One region of the Lysinibacillus sp. KU-BSD001 genome, then DNA from elsewhere that is predicted to be linked to it. Evidence: riboswitches for the same ligand, from Rfam matches in the RefSeq annotation. Region 1 holds a riboswitch; each other region holds the start of a gene.
What was found. A riboswitch is a leader RNA that binds a small molecule or an ion and turns the genes downstream of it on or off. The one in region 1 is predicted to bind preQ1.

Region 1 (5,329 bases):
TGAAGAAGTAATAAGCTTTTTAATTAAAGGACAGTTTCTCCCGATTTCAATATTGCTTTTACTTTTCTCGTTTGCATTTTCGAGTGCTACGATTTATTTAGCAGATATGAAAGCGAATAAGACTTTTAACTGGGTAAAGCGAACAGGTGTGACACCATTCACGTATTATGTCGGCATGGGCACGGGTGTTTTTACATTAGTAAATGTTTTTTTAGTATTGCTACTTGTTTGCTATTCTTTTTTAATAGATGTTTCACTAGTATCTTTTCTGAAAATGGTGTTCATTAGTAATTTTGTCTTGCTGGCATTGTATCCTCTTAGCTTTATATTGGCGGGTTTATTTAAAAATGGAAAAGTAGCTCAAAGTATGTTAATACCGATTATGATTCTGTTTATGTTTTCCATTACAATGTCGTCGATGTTTTTAACTCTTGCAGGAAAAGATCCACAAAATTATTATATTTTCTTACTTTGGAATCCAATGCTTTATCTGAATGACAGTTTGCAATTACATTTAAATATGGTAAATGAAACATGGCTTCCTGAGTATCAATATTTTATCATTTTAACTGTATTTAGTATTTTATTGGCGTTTATTGCTAGAAAAGTTTATAGCTTTAGGTAGGTGATACAATTGGATATTGGTTGGATAATTTCACTCATCATTATGGGGATATGGATTATACTTATATTAGCGATAATGATTCCTTATGATAGGAAATATATAGTCCGTGAAAATAAAAAAATAAATTACAAGAAAACAACTATTTACTTACGTTGGAATATGTTTGATACACTAACAATTATTTTAGCGATTTATACAATTATTTGCGTGCAAGCATTAAATTTCTTAATTACAGCTGGTCAAACAATTGACAATCCATATGTGCAATTTTTTACAAATCAGTCTCAGGCATGGGTAATTGTCATAGTGGGGTATTTTGTGACGCGCGTTTCTGTTACATTAAAGTCGATAAAAGCTCATTGGGGGGATGGGCTTGATGAAAAGCAATGAAGAATGGATAGAAGCATACAAACAAGGCGATATAGAAGCCTTTAATATGCTGTATCATAATTTATATGAAACGCTTTATTGCTTCCTGTTTCGTTACACCCAAGAAGAACAGCTTAGTATGGATATTGTTCATGATACGTTTGAAAGATTGCAAAAAACATTACATAGCTATGATGTAGAGAAGGGAACTGTAAAGTCTTACTTGTTTCAAATTGCTTACAGGCTACTTGTAAACAAATTAAATAGACGAAAAAAGTGGCAAACATTTTTTCCGTTTTTAGTACCAGCAGCTACTAGCCAATTTTCAGCAGATGAAAAGTTAGCAGTGCAAGAAGCAATCGCAAAGTTACCGGAAAAACAACGAGGAGTCATTTTACTAACGTACTATCACGATTTACCGCAAGAAGAAGTTGCACAAATTTTATCAATCCCAATTGGTACGGTAAAATCAAGATTGCATAACGCAATTAAGTTTTTAAAAGATGAACTAAAGGAGGATTTTCATGCTGAAGGATGAATTTGACAAGGAACCATCACTACAAAAAAGATTGGATGAATATAAAGTGGAAGTACCGCAATCATTGGCACAATTTAAAGTGAGTCGGTGGCAACGCTTTATCGAGTTTCTTGCATCACCTGCAAAAGATCCACTAGAGCAAATACATTCCTCCTCATCTGGCTATAATGCGATGAAGCTAGTGCCGCTTGCAAGTGCAGTTTTAATAACTATATTGCAGTTGTTTATTTTATAAAGAATGAATGGATAATATCTTGAGGCAGGAGTCTTCTATCGGATAATAATAAAGCTTTAATTCTCAAAATATATTTGACGTATTCCTTTGTTTTATGTATTATATCAAAAGAAAAGAATATTCCCGACATTTGAACGGGAGAGGTTCATAGCTGATACCCTCTATAAAAAACTATGGAAGCATGCTTATTACGCCATGTCCATATCGGACGTGGCTTTTTTATTTGTTCGCTTTAGTTTAGATGGATGAATGCCGCCTCTCTTGTGATGTGTTTTGGGAAACATATACTGGGAGGTTTTTTTATGTCTGGCCGTAGCCACGAGGAAGGATTAAAAGATTTAACACTATTAGGAAATCAAAATACGAAATATTCATTTGATTATGCTCCTGAAGTATTAGAGTCGGTGGATAATTTGCATTCAAACCGCGATTATTTTGTGAAATTTAATTGCCCAGAGTTTACAAGCTTATGCCCGATTACAAGTCAGCCTGATTTTGCAACAATGTACATTTCGTACATTCCAGATCAAAAAATTGTGGAGAGTAAATCATTAAAATTATATTTATTTAGCTTCCGCAACCATGGTGATTTCCATGAGGATTGTGTGAACATCATTATGGATGATTTAATTAAACTGCTAAACCCACGCTATATCGAAGTATGGGGAAAATTCACACCGCGCGGAGGTATTTCGATCGACCCTTGGTGCAACTACGGTAGACCGGGGACGAAATATGAAGAAATGGCGCATTATCGTTTAATGAATCACGATCTAAATCCAGAAAAAATTGATAACCGATAATGAAATAGTAGAGGTTTTTAGCCCCCCCTCTTAAAAAAACTAAGAAGAGACAGCATTTTCTTAGAATGCTGTCTTTTCGTTTATAAGGGAGTTTTTCATATGAAACAGGAGAAAGCCATTGTTGTGTTTAGCGGTGGGCAAGATAGTACGACTTGTCTATTTTGGGCACTGGAGCGCTTTGCACAGGTAGAGGCAGTAACATTTGATTATGGGCAACGACATGCACTTGAAATCGAATGTGCAAAAGAAATCGCACAGGAACTAGGCGTGAAACATCACATACTGGATATGTCGCTCCTTAATCAGCTTGCGCCGAGTGCATTAACACGACAGGAAATCGAAGTGGAGGAAGGGGAAGAGGGAGAGCTACCATCTTCTTTTGTACCAGGACGTAATCTTCTTTTCCTCTCTTTTGCAGGGGTGTTAGCGAGCCAAGTCGGAGCGAAGTATATCGTCACAGGTGTATGCGAAACAGATTTTAGTGGTTATCCGGATTGCCGCGATGTGTTTATCAAGTCACTCAATGTCACATTAAATTTATCGATGGACGCTACGTTTGTCATGGAGACGCCGCTAATGTGGTTAGATAAGGCACAAACATGGGCGCTTGCAGATGAGTTAGGCGCACTACAATTTGTTCGTACCAAAACGTTAACTTGTTATAACGGTATTCAAGCAGATGGTTGCGGGGAATGCCCGGCATGTAAGTTGCGAAACAGAGGACTTGCTGCGTATTTAAATTCGAAGGAAGCAGAACAGAATAATTCGATTGTAAAGGAAGGAATATAGAGAAATGAGAATCTTATTTTATTTATTATCCATTGTCATTGCGAATGTAGTAACAGCAAAGTTTGCACCGCTGCAATTCGGCATGTTTATTGTCCCAATGGGTACGCTTTTTGTAGGGGCAACTTTTATTTTCCGAGATTTAGTCCAAAATAAATATGGCAGAGCTAAAACGTATGCCTTTATTTGTATAGCGCTTGTCATCTCAGCAGTTGTGTCCTTTTTATTAGGTGACACATTGATGATTGTCGCAGCGTCGGCGATTTCGTTTGTCATTGCTGAAACAGCGGATACAGAAATTTATTCACGTTTAAAGCTACCAATGGCGTGGCGTGTGTTCTATAGCGGGATTGTTGGTGGATTCCTGGATTCGGTTGTGTTTGTGATCGTTGGCTTAAGTCCGCTAGGAGCAAACTTTTTACCGTGGGAGGCTGTTCCTGCAGCCATTGTAGGGCAAGTGATTGTGAAAACAGTCATTCAAACACTTGGTGCCATCGTGCTAAATCAAGTGATAGTTATAAAGAAAAAACAATTAATTGCAGAGTAAGATAGAAGGGAATTGGCGGTTGCCAATTCTCTTTTTACATATATAAAAGGCTTTTTGGAATATTTGTATAATAATAATGATAAAGAAAGGAGTTATAAACATTGAAATACAAAGCAACTACACAAAGGCAATGGATTTTACCAATGGCATTCTTATCGTTAGCTGCAAGTATTACTTCCTGGGATCATACTTGGATAAAGTGGAGTAGTGTAACGATTTTCATATTGATTTTTTTAACAGCATTTATTAAATACACATTGATCATTCATGAAAATCATATCGTGTATACTATTCACTTTTTAGGTATACCCATTTACAAAAAACAAGTGACACAATCGGATATTAAAAAGATTACTTTCAAAAGAGCAAATTGGCAATCAAAAATGGCTGTTATTAAAATGCAGAGCGGATTTCCTATTCGTGTAACATTGTTTAAACCAGAAAGTATATTTCGTGATTTAATGGCATTTTGTGATAGAAACAATGTGAAGTACGAAAAAACAAAAGATTATAAAATAATCGAAAAGATGGCATCATAGGTTTATCGTTTGTCATACAAAACAGGTGCCCTCCATAAATTGGGGGCTCCTGTTTTTTGTGTCAAAAGGCTGTTTTTACGCTTTTTTACTCTGAATAGTAACTAGTTCTTTTTAGTACATAAAAACATAAGATATTAAAGAATTATGAGGAAGGTGTTTGCTCATGCATGAGATGTCATTAATGTATGAAATTATTCAACTCGTATCAAAAGATGCAATATCCAGAGGGTTTCGACGAGTAAAACAAGTGCAAGTGATTGTGGGTGATTTATCCAATGTGTTACCCGATGCTTTAGAAGCTGCTTTTTTCTATTTCCGTAAAGAGAATTTAGGTCTTCTTGATGAATATTCACAATTAGAAATTGTTCGCGAGAAAGCAACAACGCAATGTCAAACGTGTTTACATGAATTTGAACCAGACTTTCGAATAGCACTTTGTCCAAAGTGTGGTCTTCTCAATGGTCTTCTCATTTCGGGAGAAACATTTAGGGTCGAATCTTATGAAGGGTGTGATGTATTTGAAAATTAATCTTAAAGAAAACGTATTGACCGATTTAAATGTAGTAGCAAATACTAATCGAGAAATATTTCATAAAAATCAAACGCTCGTTATTAACGTCATGAGTTCGCCGGGAGCAGGGAAGACAACCCTGTTAGAGGAAACGGAGAAACGATTAGGGGACGAGTTTACAATTGCTGTGATTGAAGGGGATTTAGCAACAGAACGTGATGCAGAACGATTACGTTTACTTGGGGTGAACACTGTTCAAATTAATACAGTAGGCGGATGCCATTTAGATGCTCGGATGGTTTCCAAAGTCCTCCCGCAATTTGACTTTGAATCTATCGATATTCTCTTTATTGAGAACATTGGAAATTTAGTGTGC
Region 2 (5,329 bases), on a different contig from region 1:
GAAGTAGATACATTTGATTATGTCATTGCTTCTTACGATTGGATAAATGCCCCTGTTTTAATGGCAAAAGTGGCAAATGAGGTTTATAAAGTTGAACATGTACAACGTTCTTCAACAGATGAACAAGAGCAAGTGGCAAGCTATTTAGAAACGGGAGATGAACAATATTTAATCGGTGTGTCACCGGAAATGATTTTAAAAACGTATTTATTTACAGATAGTGACGATGAAAATACAGTTCCTGTAGTGAAAGCGTTAGCCTTAAAAGAATTTAGTATTGTATGGCCATATGATTTGGCCTATCATGAGGAGAAATTTGAGGAAATGCTTCAACATGTTCCTGCATCTATTTACCAAGGTACAGCAAGCATGCATATTAAAGGTTGGGATATTCCGTTTGTTACTGTAGAATTTCAAAAAATCAATGATGTTTGGAAAATTTCTAAGATTGAGTAGTGTATCAATAGAATAAGACTGTAAACAAACTAAAACTTTTAGAGTTGTCTACGTTAACTTTCGAATTAATTAAAGTAAGGAAATTAATCTTTGACTTAGCATTCACATAAATAATATAATAAAATTATACAAAAAAAGGAAGGAGGGGTATTGTGATTTGGTCATTTTTAATCCATGATATACCTATATTTCTGAATACAATGGAATATTTTTGGTTATTAGCTTCTTTGGTATTAACGGTATTATGTGTTAGCTTACATATATATTTGGCTAATACAATTACAATCCAGGAAGTTAAAGAAGAAGCGTTTGAAATTGATTATGAAATCACTAATACTTGGACTCCACCTATGCTAACGTGGTTTGTACTGTGTATTAGAACATCCGAAGACAATGATGAAGAAAGCGTATCTCCTAGTTTGATTTAAATTTAAAAACTAGGAGGAATAGCATTGTTGTCATTTTTAACGCAACCAATAATTTATTTAATTCATTTTTTACATTCATTTACGGATAGTTATGCAATAAGTGTCATCTTAATCACAATTGCAGTTAGATTAATTCTTATACCATTATTCATTCAATCGGCAAAACATCAAAAAAACTCTAAAGAATTAATGACTTCAATTAAGCCTAAATTAGATGAGCTTACTGTCAAACTTCGGAATAGTAGTAATGAATCTGAAAAGTTAGTGTATCAAAAGGAAATTCAAGAGTTAACATCAGATTCAATGAAAAGTTTTTTATTAGGTTGTTTACCAATACTCATTCAATTGCCTATTTTATTTTCACTGATTTATGCAATTACAATAGATGTAGCAATTGCAAGTGAAAATTTCCTTTGGATGAATTTAGGGACAATGGATATTGGCATTTCAATTATTGCTTGTTTCATTTATTTAATTCAAAGCTTTATTTCATTAGATAAAAATCAACCGACAAATGTGAAAATAATGGTATTCATTAATCCAATTATGATGCTCATTTTTAGTCTGTTAAATCCATCGATATTACCGATTTATTGGACAGTGAGTGCTTTATTATTAATAGCACAACAATTATTAATTAAAAAAATATATAAATAGAATAACAAGCCCCTCTTACGGAAAATGTAAGAGGGGTTTGTTAGTTTGAATAACCCTGTTCTAAATTTAGGGCGAGGTTAAAAAATATAGTTATTTAATTTTTGATGTATGATACTTCACTACCCTCAAAAATATAACAATAAAGTCGTTTAAAAATCTAACTCTTATTAAACTCTTGCGCCAGATTGTGGAGAATGGAGTTTACTACTATTTATGATACGGTTCTGCGTAAAGTATTTAATTGAGAGATTTTGCATATAGTTTTACAGCTGATAGCTATACACCTCTTTTATTTCCCCACACAAGTGCATGCAGCTGCGGTAGTACTTTAACATTTTTTAATTCTTCATCCATCATCACTTGATCGATTAGCGTTTGATACTTCTTTAATAAATGGCTGATCAACTGTGCATTGTCCATCGAAGTAATGTCATCATTTCCGACTTGAAGGTAAAAAGGAATGGTCGGATATCGAAGGTGAACTTGTTTAGCATAAGCATAATCCTCTTGATTAAATACAACGATTTTGAGAGATATATGCTGATGGCTGTTTTTATCTCTAAGCTTTTCCAAAATATCAGAGAGCATAGAAAAATCTGTCGTCATCCCAGAACTAGGGGGCTTTGGTGAAATCGTTAGTTCATCGATATCATACAGCCAATCTTGCCATTTGCTTCCCTGTGTTTCAACACCAATCTCTATGTTATTTTCTTTTAAAATTGCAACAAGCGCATCCAAATTACGAAGAAGTGCCGGATTTCCTCCCGAGATCGTGACGAATGAAAAACCGTTACCCCCAAGTCGTTTCAACTCAGACCAAATCTCTTCTGCTGTCATTTGAACGATCAGATGCTTGCCACTACCATCCCACGTAAATGATGAGTCGCACCAAGAACAAGAATAATCACAGCCGGCAGTGCGTACAAACATTGTCTTCTGACCTACTACCATTCCTTCACCTTGAATCGTGGGACCAAAAATCTCTATAACGGGTACTTTACTCAACTTCCATCCACTCTCTTCTGGCTTCAGCATAGCTTGTAGGGGTTTCATACAACCTGATAAATTCCACGCGTGCCCCATTATATAGTTGTTCATCAAGCAAGGCTTCATTAAACTTTTCGTAAATCCAAACAACGATATTCTCTGCCGTCGTATTCATCGGCGGAAGAGTTTCATTTAAATAACGATGATCCAAATAAATTTCTATTTTTTGTTTCCATATTTCCTTTATGTCACCAAAATCAAGCATAATCCCTCGTTCATCCGTATAACCACTCAATCCGAAGACAACACGATACGTATGACCATGTAAATTTTTACATTTCCCCTCGTAGTTATGTAAATGATGAGCAGCATCAAAGGTAAACTCTTTGCTTACGAGAACACGTTTTGAATGATAGTTTAATTGACTTCTTTGAATATCTTCATCTATTTTTTGTAGCTTCTCAATAATTCTAAAATTATACATGCTTTAAAACTCCCTCTCAGAACAAATGAGTGATATTGTCCTGACCTCCATTAAATACTATTATTGCTTTTTCCTGCTTCAACTTCAAAAACTCCTTTATAACGAAAAAACAGCATCCCAAGAAAAAATGCTATTTTTCTCCTTAGTGTACGAAATAATTAGGATTTACATATAGACTACCGACTGTTTCCATCAGGCCCATAACCCAAACTAGATTTTTAATTCTGCTTCAACTTTGCAGCCAGATATAAAAAAACCTCCCTTGTAAAATGTTCCCTACACTTTTCAAGAGAGGCGCTACCAATTATTCTATTAAAACGTATGAATAAAACATAAAAAGCCACGTCCTATATGGACATGGCAGATTGTCATGTTTCCATAGTTTTTTATAGAGGGTATTAGCTATGAACCTCTCCCGTTCTATTCCGGGCATTCTTTAATAACAATATAATATATGGAGTAGTAGAAAATTTCAAATATAATTTTATTTTTATAGCGTTCGAATAATACTTCTCTGAAATATAAGCAGCATTACTTGCTTTAGTTTTTTCATCTAATCATTCCATCAATTGCTGGATAAGGTGTTTTGTCAATAGAATTTTTAAAATTCTTGCTACTAACATCTTTGAAATATTATTCGGCTTTACAGAACATAATCACTGTATAGCTGAACCCATTTCAAGAATTTAACCGCACTTACTTATGGTGCGGTTCTCTGTAATGTATCTAAGCGAGGTTTTATCCTAATAGCTATACTTCGCTAAGTGGTAACTTCTCAATTTTTTCATTATTATTTTTCACCAACATCATTCTTAGGCAGATGCAAAATTTTGGATCAACAAAAGTGTAACTATCTCCTTTAGGAGTTTTCTTTATAGGGGGGATCACTATTTGCTATTTCAGATAACATTTGACCTATATTCATTGTAGCTTGAGTGGTAGAAGGAAATTCTATTCTAACTATTTCTTCTATATCAGAGTATTTAAATTTCTCCTTCTCTACTTTTCCCAATGCATATAATACTTGATTCTTTCTTTGAACAGTTGTTTCCCTTGAATTCATCAATATTTCTATATTTGAATAGTTAGAAGTTAATGATTGATTTATCCAATCAATTTTAGCCGACTTTAATAATTCATTGCTAATTTGCCAATCATTATCTTCTAAGGCATATGCAATTTTCAAACAATATTCATGTAGTCTTTGAGGAATGCCTAAAGTAGACCAATAAACATCATTATTAAGTGTCCTCAAGGAATCATCATCCATTTCGATTTTTAATTTATCTATAAATCCTTTTTTAACAAAATTTTCAACTTGTTCTTTACTTAATTTTGAGACCTCAGGAATTTCTTCAAGCCTATTACTGATTGAAGATGCATTTTCTACTTTTGAGAAATATTCTTTAATACCACTAGGAACGCCTACTATTAAAAATTTCACATTGTATTTAGCATAGATTTCATCATCTAGTAAGAGTATTAAATTTCCTAGTTCTTTCATTATTCCTTCATCTTTGAAAATAGCTTCTAGATTTTCAAAAACTATAAGAGCCTGATTTCTTTTTGCCCTTTTCCTAACATACTCTAAACATTGCAAAAAGGGTTCTTTTTCATTAAATATATATTTATCCGAATGATCTATTTGTCCTTTCGCTACAGCTGCATTTACTTCTGCCATTTTTTTCTCGGTGTACTCTACTTTTTTCACTTCGTCTATTTGATTTAGATACCATTTAAACGTTTCCGAAATACTTCGATTTGAACTTGCGTTTGGAAGATTAATTGTTATATATTAACAATTCATTTCTTTTAATACGTTTTTATACAACCAAGATTTACCTGAACCACTATCACCATGAACAATGATATGGTACGTACCATCTATAGCCCTTTTTAATTTTTTCTCTAATTGTGGCCTAGAAATATACATATCCTCATTAACTAATGGAGCTTTTGGAGTAAAAACTTCATTTGGCTTTACTCTAATACTTTTTTAAAAAAACACTAAATACTCACTCCTCTTATCATCTTAGTACTATTTTGTATTTTTATAGTACACTTATCAAAGATAGAATCGCTGTAAGCGTTAACCATAGACTGACCTCACCTAGATACGGCAGAATTAAATATAATTTCCACTATTTTATAATTATAACTGATTTATGACTAGCTTTAAATGACTATGTTTGAGTATTAAAAAGGATTGAACTACATTTTCTGTAGTTCAATCCAAAAACCGCATTTACTTATGATAAGGTTCTCCATTATTAATGATAAACGCTATCCTCAACAATCTGGCCAGATTGTTGAATAG
Region 3 (5,329 bases), on a different contig from region 1:
TTCGATAAACCGAGTCCGAGAATAATGAGTGAATCCGTATTTGCCGAAAAACTACGAATCATGCGCTTGTTATCACCCGTAGCCCGAATAGCTAAACCGACCTCTGTTTTTAAGAACCAGTCAGCAATCAATTTAATAGCGATCGTAATGACTAATATAACTAAAACTGTCCCATATGTTGATGGGAGTGACGTAAGCCCCATCCCGCGCAACATATCGTTAATAGCTGTATCAATTCCTAATCCCGCCCAAAAGCTTTGGAACTGTGTAAACAGTGTATCTGCTGTTAATAAAGGAACATTGGAAATACCTGTCGCGCTTTCCTTTGTTGTACCCATAATTCGAAGGTTAATGGAATATAGGGCAATCATCATTAAAATCCCTGAAAGCAGTGGATTTATTTTTCCTTTTGTGTGTAAAAGTCCTGTCATACATCCTGCAATAAATCCAGCTACTATCGCGACTAATGTAGCAATGATAGGGTTGTAGCCCAGCACGATCATTGCCGCTGCTGTTGCCGCCCCTGTAACAAAGCTTCCATCAACCGTTAAATCCGGAAAATCTAACACTCGGAATGTTAAGTACACCCCGAGTGCCATAATTGCATAGATGATTCCTTGCTCAACAGAACCGAATAGAGCTGTAAACATATTGAATCATCTCCTAAGTTATTTATTCGATTACTTCTGCATTCCAAGTATCTTTAATTTCAAGACCTAAATTTTCTGCAGTTGCTTTATTGATGACAAGTTTTAAGTTAGCTGGGTATGTCGCCGGAATCTCACCTGCTGATTTACCATCTTTTAAAATCTCAGCCGCCTTTTGTCCTGCTTCATAACCGATATCATAGTATTCGAAACCGTAAGCTGCTAATCCGCCGCGCGCTACAGAGTCCATCTCGCCAACGATTAACGGTAATTGATTCGTATTAGCCACACCAATCACTGACTCCAGTGCGGATACAACTGTATTGTCTGTAATAATGTATAAAGAATCTACTTTTCCAAGTAATGATTCTGTCGCTTGTTGTACCTCAGCTGAAGTTGATACGGCAGCTTCCACAAGCGTTAACCCTTGTGCTTCTAATGCAGCTTTTACTTGCTCTACTTGTGCAATCGAGTTTTGCTCACCTGTGTTATATACTGTCCCAACCTTTTTTGCACCTAGCTCCTCTTTTAGGAATTTCACTGTATTAGCAATTGTCTCTGGGTGTAAATCGACAGTACCTGTCACGTTACCACCTGGTGCTTCCATAGAAGCGATTAATTCTGCCCCCACGGCATCTGTTACAGATGTGAAGACAATTGGAATATCAGATGTTGCTGACTTCGCCGCTTGCGCTGAAGGTGTTGAGTTAGCAAAAATTAAATCTACTCCGTCCCCTACTAACTTTTGTGCAATCGTTACTGTCTGGCTCGGATCACCATTTGCTGTATTGTATTGATATTCGACATCTAAATCAGCATCTCGAAGTGCTTTTTTAAACCCTTCATATGCCGCATCTAGTGATGGATGCTCAACAATTTGTGTCACACCGATTACGTATGTTTCTTCTGGTGCCGCATCACCACCTGATGAACCTGTTGATGCATCCGACGAGCTTGTGTCGTCACTGTTACATGCCGCAAGCATTAATGCTAACGCTGCTGACGATAAAAATGAAAGCTTTTTCAAAGTAATAGCCATTTCTGTTATCCCCCTAGAACTATTTATCTATTTGCACTTTGCTGATTCAACTTAGCAAAGTATGAATGTACCGCTATCTTACACTCATATTATCTGACAGTCAATAACATTATGAATTTTCTAAATACTATAAATCTAATTTAAGATATTTTTGCGCTTTAAAGCACTAAATTAATTAGCTATTTATCATGTAAATATTAAAAATACTTCTAGCAATTTTCTAATAATTAATTGTTGATATCTAGTATTTAAGTCTAGTTTGATGAGGAAAGCAGACTGAAAAAGAGACTTTATTTTACGTACGAAAAGGGGTCTATTGTTGTGGCGTGTACATTTTCTAGATTTCTTTAGTAATGAATGCTATTTTCAGTTACACCCCGCTCTCCCTTTTAAGAGAATGATTTTATTCACACATGGCGTATAGCATGATCAGCCCAAACGCCTCATGAATCATACATCTCAAATTTTCTTTACTATTGATATATTTCGATTTATAAGATATTTGACGATAGCCATCTATTATACTAAAATATTACTTCGTGCTAAGTCGCCGTGGTTCGAAACCATCCCACGTAAAAAAACTAGGAGGAATTTTATATGAAGGTTAAATTTATGGCAACGACAGGGATTATTGCAGCGCTTTATATTGCTGTAACAATGCTCGTTGCACCGTTTGGATTTACAGAAGTGCAGTTCCGTATTTCTGAAATATTCAATCATTTAGTAGCATTTAATCCTCGTTTTTCAATCGGGATTATACTAGGGGTATTTATTGCTAATATGTTTTCACCATTAGGATTGTATGACCTTATTTTCGGTGTTGCACACTCCATCATTACGATTTCAATTTTTGTATTGATTTGTAAATTCGTGAAAAATATTATGGTACGTTTAGTATTAAATACGCTCCTATTTACGTTTACAATGTTTATTATTGCCTTCGAATTAAATCTCGCACTGGAGCTACCTTTCTTCTGGACATGGTTAACAGTAGCAGCGGGTGAATTCGTCGTATTGGCAGTAGGTGCACCGATTATGTACCTATTAAATAACCGTTTAAATTTCAAAAATTTAATTTAAAATTTTTCAATCGAGCGGTCGATGTGCCGTTCGATTTTTTTATGGATAGCATTCTTACATATTATTATTTTCTGAAAATATTGACTTATCGTTCTTTTCCTCGTACAATGATACTAATTAGAATGTTCGGGTTGGTTGAAGATTACGGGGAGCTGTAATCGCCATACGAGCAGAGTGAAGAATAGCTGAGCAAATTGATGAATAAGAAGAGTAGCAAGCAGCCAAATGTTTAGAGAGCACGTGGTTGGTGGAAACGTGTCATTTTCGCTTGTGAATGGGCCTTATGAGAGTCGCTAGCATGAGTTAGCGAACGGGATATCTCACGTTACGAGATTCGAGATGGGAGCTTTTTTAGCTTCAACTTGAGGTGGCAACGCGGTTCATATCGTCCTCTACAAAAAGTGTTTATGCTTTTTGTAGAGGACTTTTTTTATTTTAGAAGAGTGGAGTGAGAATGATGATTAAACACACATTACGTACGACAATTAAAAAAGTAAATGGCGATTGCTTAACACCTGTATTAATTTTCAATCGCCTACAAGGGACACGAAAATTTTTATTGGAAAGTTCAGCGAAACACGAAACGACAGGACGCTATTCATTTATCGGGGCGAACCCACGCAAAACATACACAGGATCGAATACAACACTAACAGAAAGTTCGCATGTAACAGGACAGTCTTATAGCTACGAAGGTGATTTAGTGCGTTCATTAAAGCAGGTCATGCCACGTGTTTCGAATCACACAGAATATCCATTCACAGGCGGGGCAATCGGTTATATTCGCTTCAACCGTGAACAAAGCACGATTCCAGCTGTAAATTTCCATGTATACGACACCGTTGTGATTTTCGATCATGTCACAGATGAATTAACAATCGTCCATACAAACATCGATGCTGAAATAAAAGAGCCGAATATTGACGACATCATTGACCAAATTGTAAACGGTACAGCACTCTCGCCGAACGAGTTTTCAATGGGGGCATTTACAGAACAAACGACACTCGCCCAATTTGAAGCACAAGTAAAACAGGCACAAGACGTGATGGCAACAGGAGAAGCCACGGAAATTGTCCTGTCGCGAAAGCTACAAGCGGATTTCTCAGGGGACGCTTTCTCCCTCTATCGTGATTTACGTGTGAAACTGCCTTCTCCTTATTTATACTATATCGAATTTGATGACCATACAGTCATTGGTGCGTCACCAGAAAGTATTGTGACGGTATATGATGGACAATTAAAAACAGCAACTGCAACAGATATTGAAGCCATTTCGGTCAAAGAATCACTTCAATATGACGGGCATACAACTTTCGGCATCCTCTCCCCTACTTTGCACGCGATTGATGCATTAACGCATTTATTACCGGCAGATAGCGTAACAGGGAAACGAAAAAAGGTAGCCTTACAAGCGATTCAAGCAATTGAGCCTGAACAGCGCGCACTTTACGGTGGGGCAATCGGTTATATCGGCTTTAACGGACAAATTGACTTTGCGTTAGCCTCTCGTACAGTGCTTTTACAACATAATCAAGCAATAACGGAAATCGGCGCGACGGTGACAGCAAATAGTAATCCGCAAGAGCTATATCAACAAACACAGGCACTTTTGCAAGTGAAGAAAGGATGAGTACGATGACTTTACAAGCTTACACAACGCGTGTCACAAGCGGCGAAAACTTACTATTGGGTGAAATGGTGCAAGCCGCGCAACTTGTTTTCAATGAAGAAACGCCAAAAGAACAAATCGCAAACTTTCTTCTCGCATTAAGTGCAAAAGGTGAAACAGCCCATGAAATAGCGGGCCTTGCTTCTGTCATGCGGTCGCATGCTGTACAGGTAGATGTACCGGAAGGCATTTACATCGATAACTGTGGTACAGGTGGCGACGGACTACAAAGCTTCAATATCTCCACAACCGCTGCATTCGTTCTAGCTGGTGGTGGACTGCTTGTCGCAAAGCATGGGAACCGAAAAGTTTCAAGCTTATCTGGTAGCTCAGATGTATTAGAAGCACTTGGCATCGGGCTTTTATCAAATCTGGAACAAACAACTGAACTATTAACACAAGAAGGCATTGCCTTTTTACATGCACCAAATATGCATCCAAAGCTAGGACGTATCGGTGAAGTACGACGCGCAATCGGCAAGCCGACGATTTTTAATATGGTGGGTCCGCTCACAAATCCAATACCGCTACAAACACAATTTGTCGGCATTAACCGCCCTGAATTTACAACAGATTATGCACAAGTACTTGATATGCTTGGTCGCAAGCGGGCAATGGTTGTATCGGGGGCGCGGGGGATGGATGAGGCCTCACTCGAAGGTGAAAATACATTTGTCTTGCTCGATCACGGTGATCTTTTACCATTTAAACTCCGCGCCGAGGATGTTGGGTTAACACCGCAACCGCTTGAAGCAATTCGCGGCGGGAACGCAGAGGAAAATGCCGTCATTTTACGAGAATTACTTGCGGGCAAACAAAGCGCCTACTTTGACACGGTTGTGTTAAATGCGGGAATCGGCTTCTTTGCTTACGGTTTAGCAGAAACGATGA

Region 2: another riboswitch for preQ1. It lies ahead of queD (6-carboxytetrahydropterin synthase QueD); the one in region 1 lies ahead of queF (preQ(1) synthase).
Region 3: another riboswitch for preQ1. It lies ahead of AAGS61_RS04420 (QueT transporter family protein); the one in region 1 lies ahead of queF (preQ(1) synthase).

What each region holds. Positions count from the first base shown of each region.
Region 1 is NZ_JBDQZI010000004.1:148,293-153,621, reverse strand. It holds gene AAGS61_RS07930 (ABC transporter permease) at 1-625, shown strand, start outside; gene AAGS61_RS07925 (group-specific protein) at 626-1,015, shown strand; gene AAGS61_RS07920 (RNA polymerase sigma factor) at 993-1,532, shown strand; gene AAGS61_RS07915 (hypothetical protein) at 1,519-1,767, shown strand; PreQ1 riboswitch class I at 1,902-1,948, shown strand; gene queF (preQ(1) synthase) at 2,070-2,570, shown strand; PreQ1 riboswitch class I at 2,575-2,619, shown strand; gene queC (7-cyano-7-deazaguanine synthase QueC) at 2,625-3,359, shown strand; gene AAGS61_RS07900 (VUT family protein) at 3,364-3,903, shown strand; gene AAGS61_RS07895 (hypothetical protein) at 4,005-4,442, shown strand; gene AAGS61_RS07890 (hydrogenase maturation nickel metallochaperone HypA) at 4,606-4,971, shown strand; gene hypB (hydrogenase nickel incorporation protein HypB) at 4,961-5,329, shown strand, end outside.
Region 2 is NZ_JBDQZI010000005.1:109,489-114,817, forward strand. It holds gene AAGS61_RS09615 (S26 family signal peptidase) at 1-456, shown strand, start outside; gene AAGS61_RS09620 (hypothetical protein) at 609-884, shown strand; gene yidC (membrane protein insertase YidC) at 912-1,541, shown strand; gene queE (7-carboxy-7-deazaguanine synthase QueE) at 1,818-2,546, opposite strand; gene queD (6-carboxytetrahydropterin synthase QueD) at 2,539-3,012, opposite strand; PreQ1 riboswitch class I at 3,385-3,431, opposite strand; gene AAGS61_RS09640 (hypothetical protein) at 3,872-4,693, opposite strand.
Region 3 is NZ_JBDQZI010000002.1:239,628-244,956, forward strand. It holds gene AAGS61_RS04410 (ABC transporter permease) at 1-650, opposite strand, end outside; gene AAGS61_RS04415 (ABC transporter substrate-binding protein) at 673-1,686, opposite strand; PreQ1 riboswitch class I at 2,233-2,277, shown strand; gene AAGS61_RS04420 (QueT transporter family protein) at 2,284-2,766, shown strand; T-box leader at 2,955-3,162, shown strand; gene AAGS61_RS04425 (chorismate-binding protein) at 3,224-4,399, shown strand; gene trpD (anthranilate phosphoribosyltransferase) at 4,405-5,329, shown strand, end outside.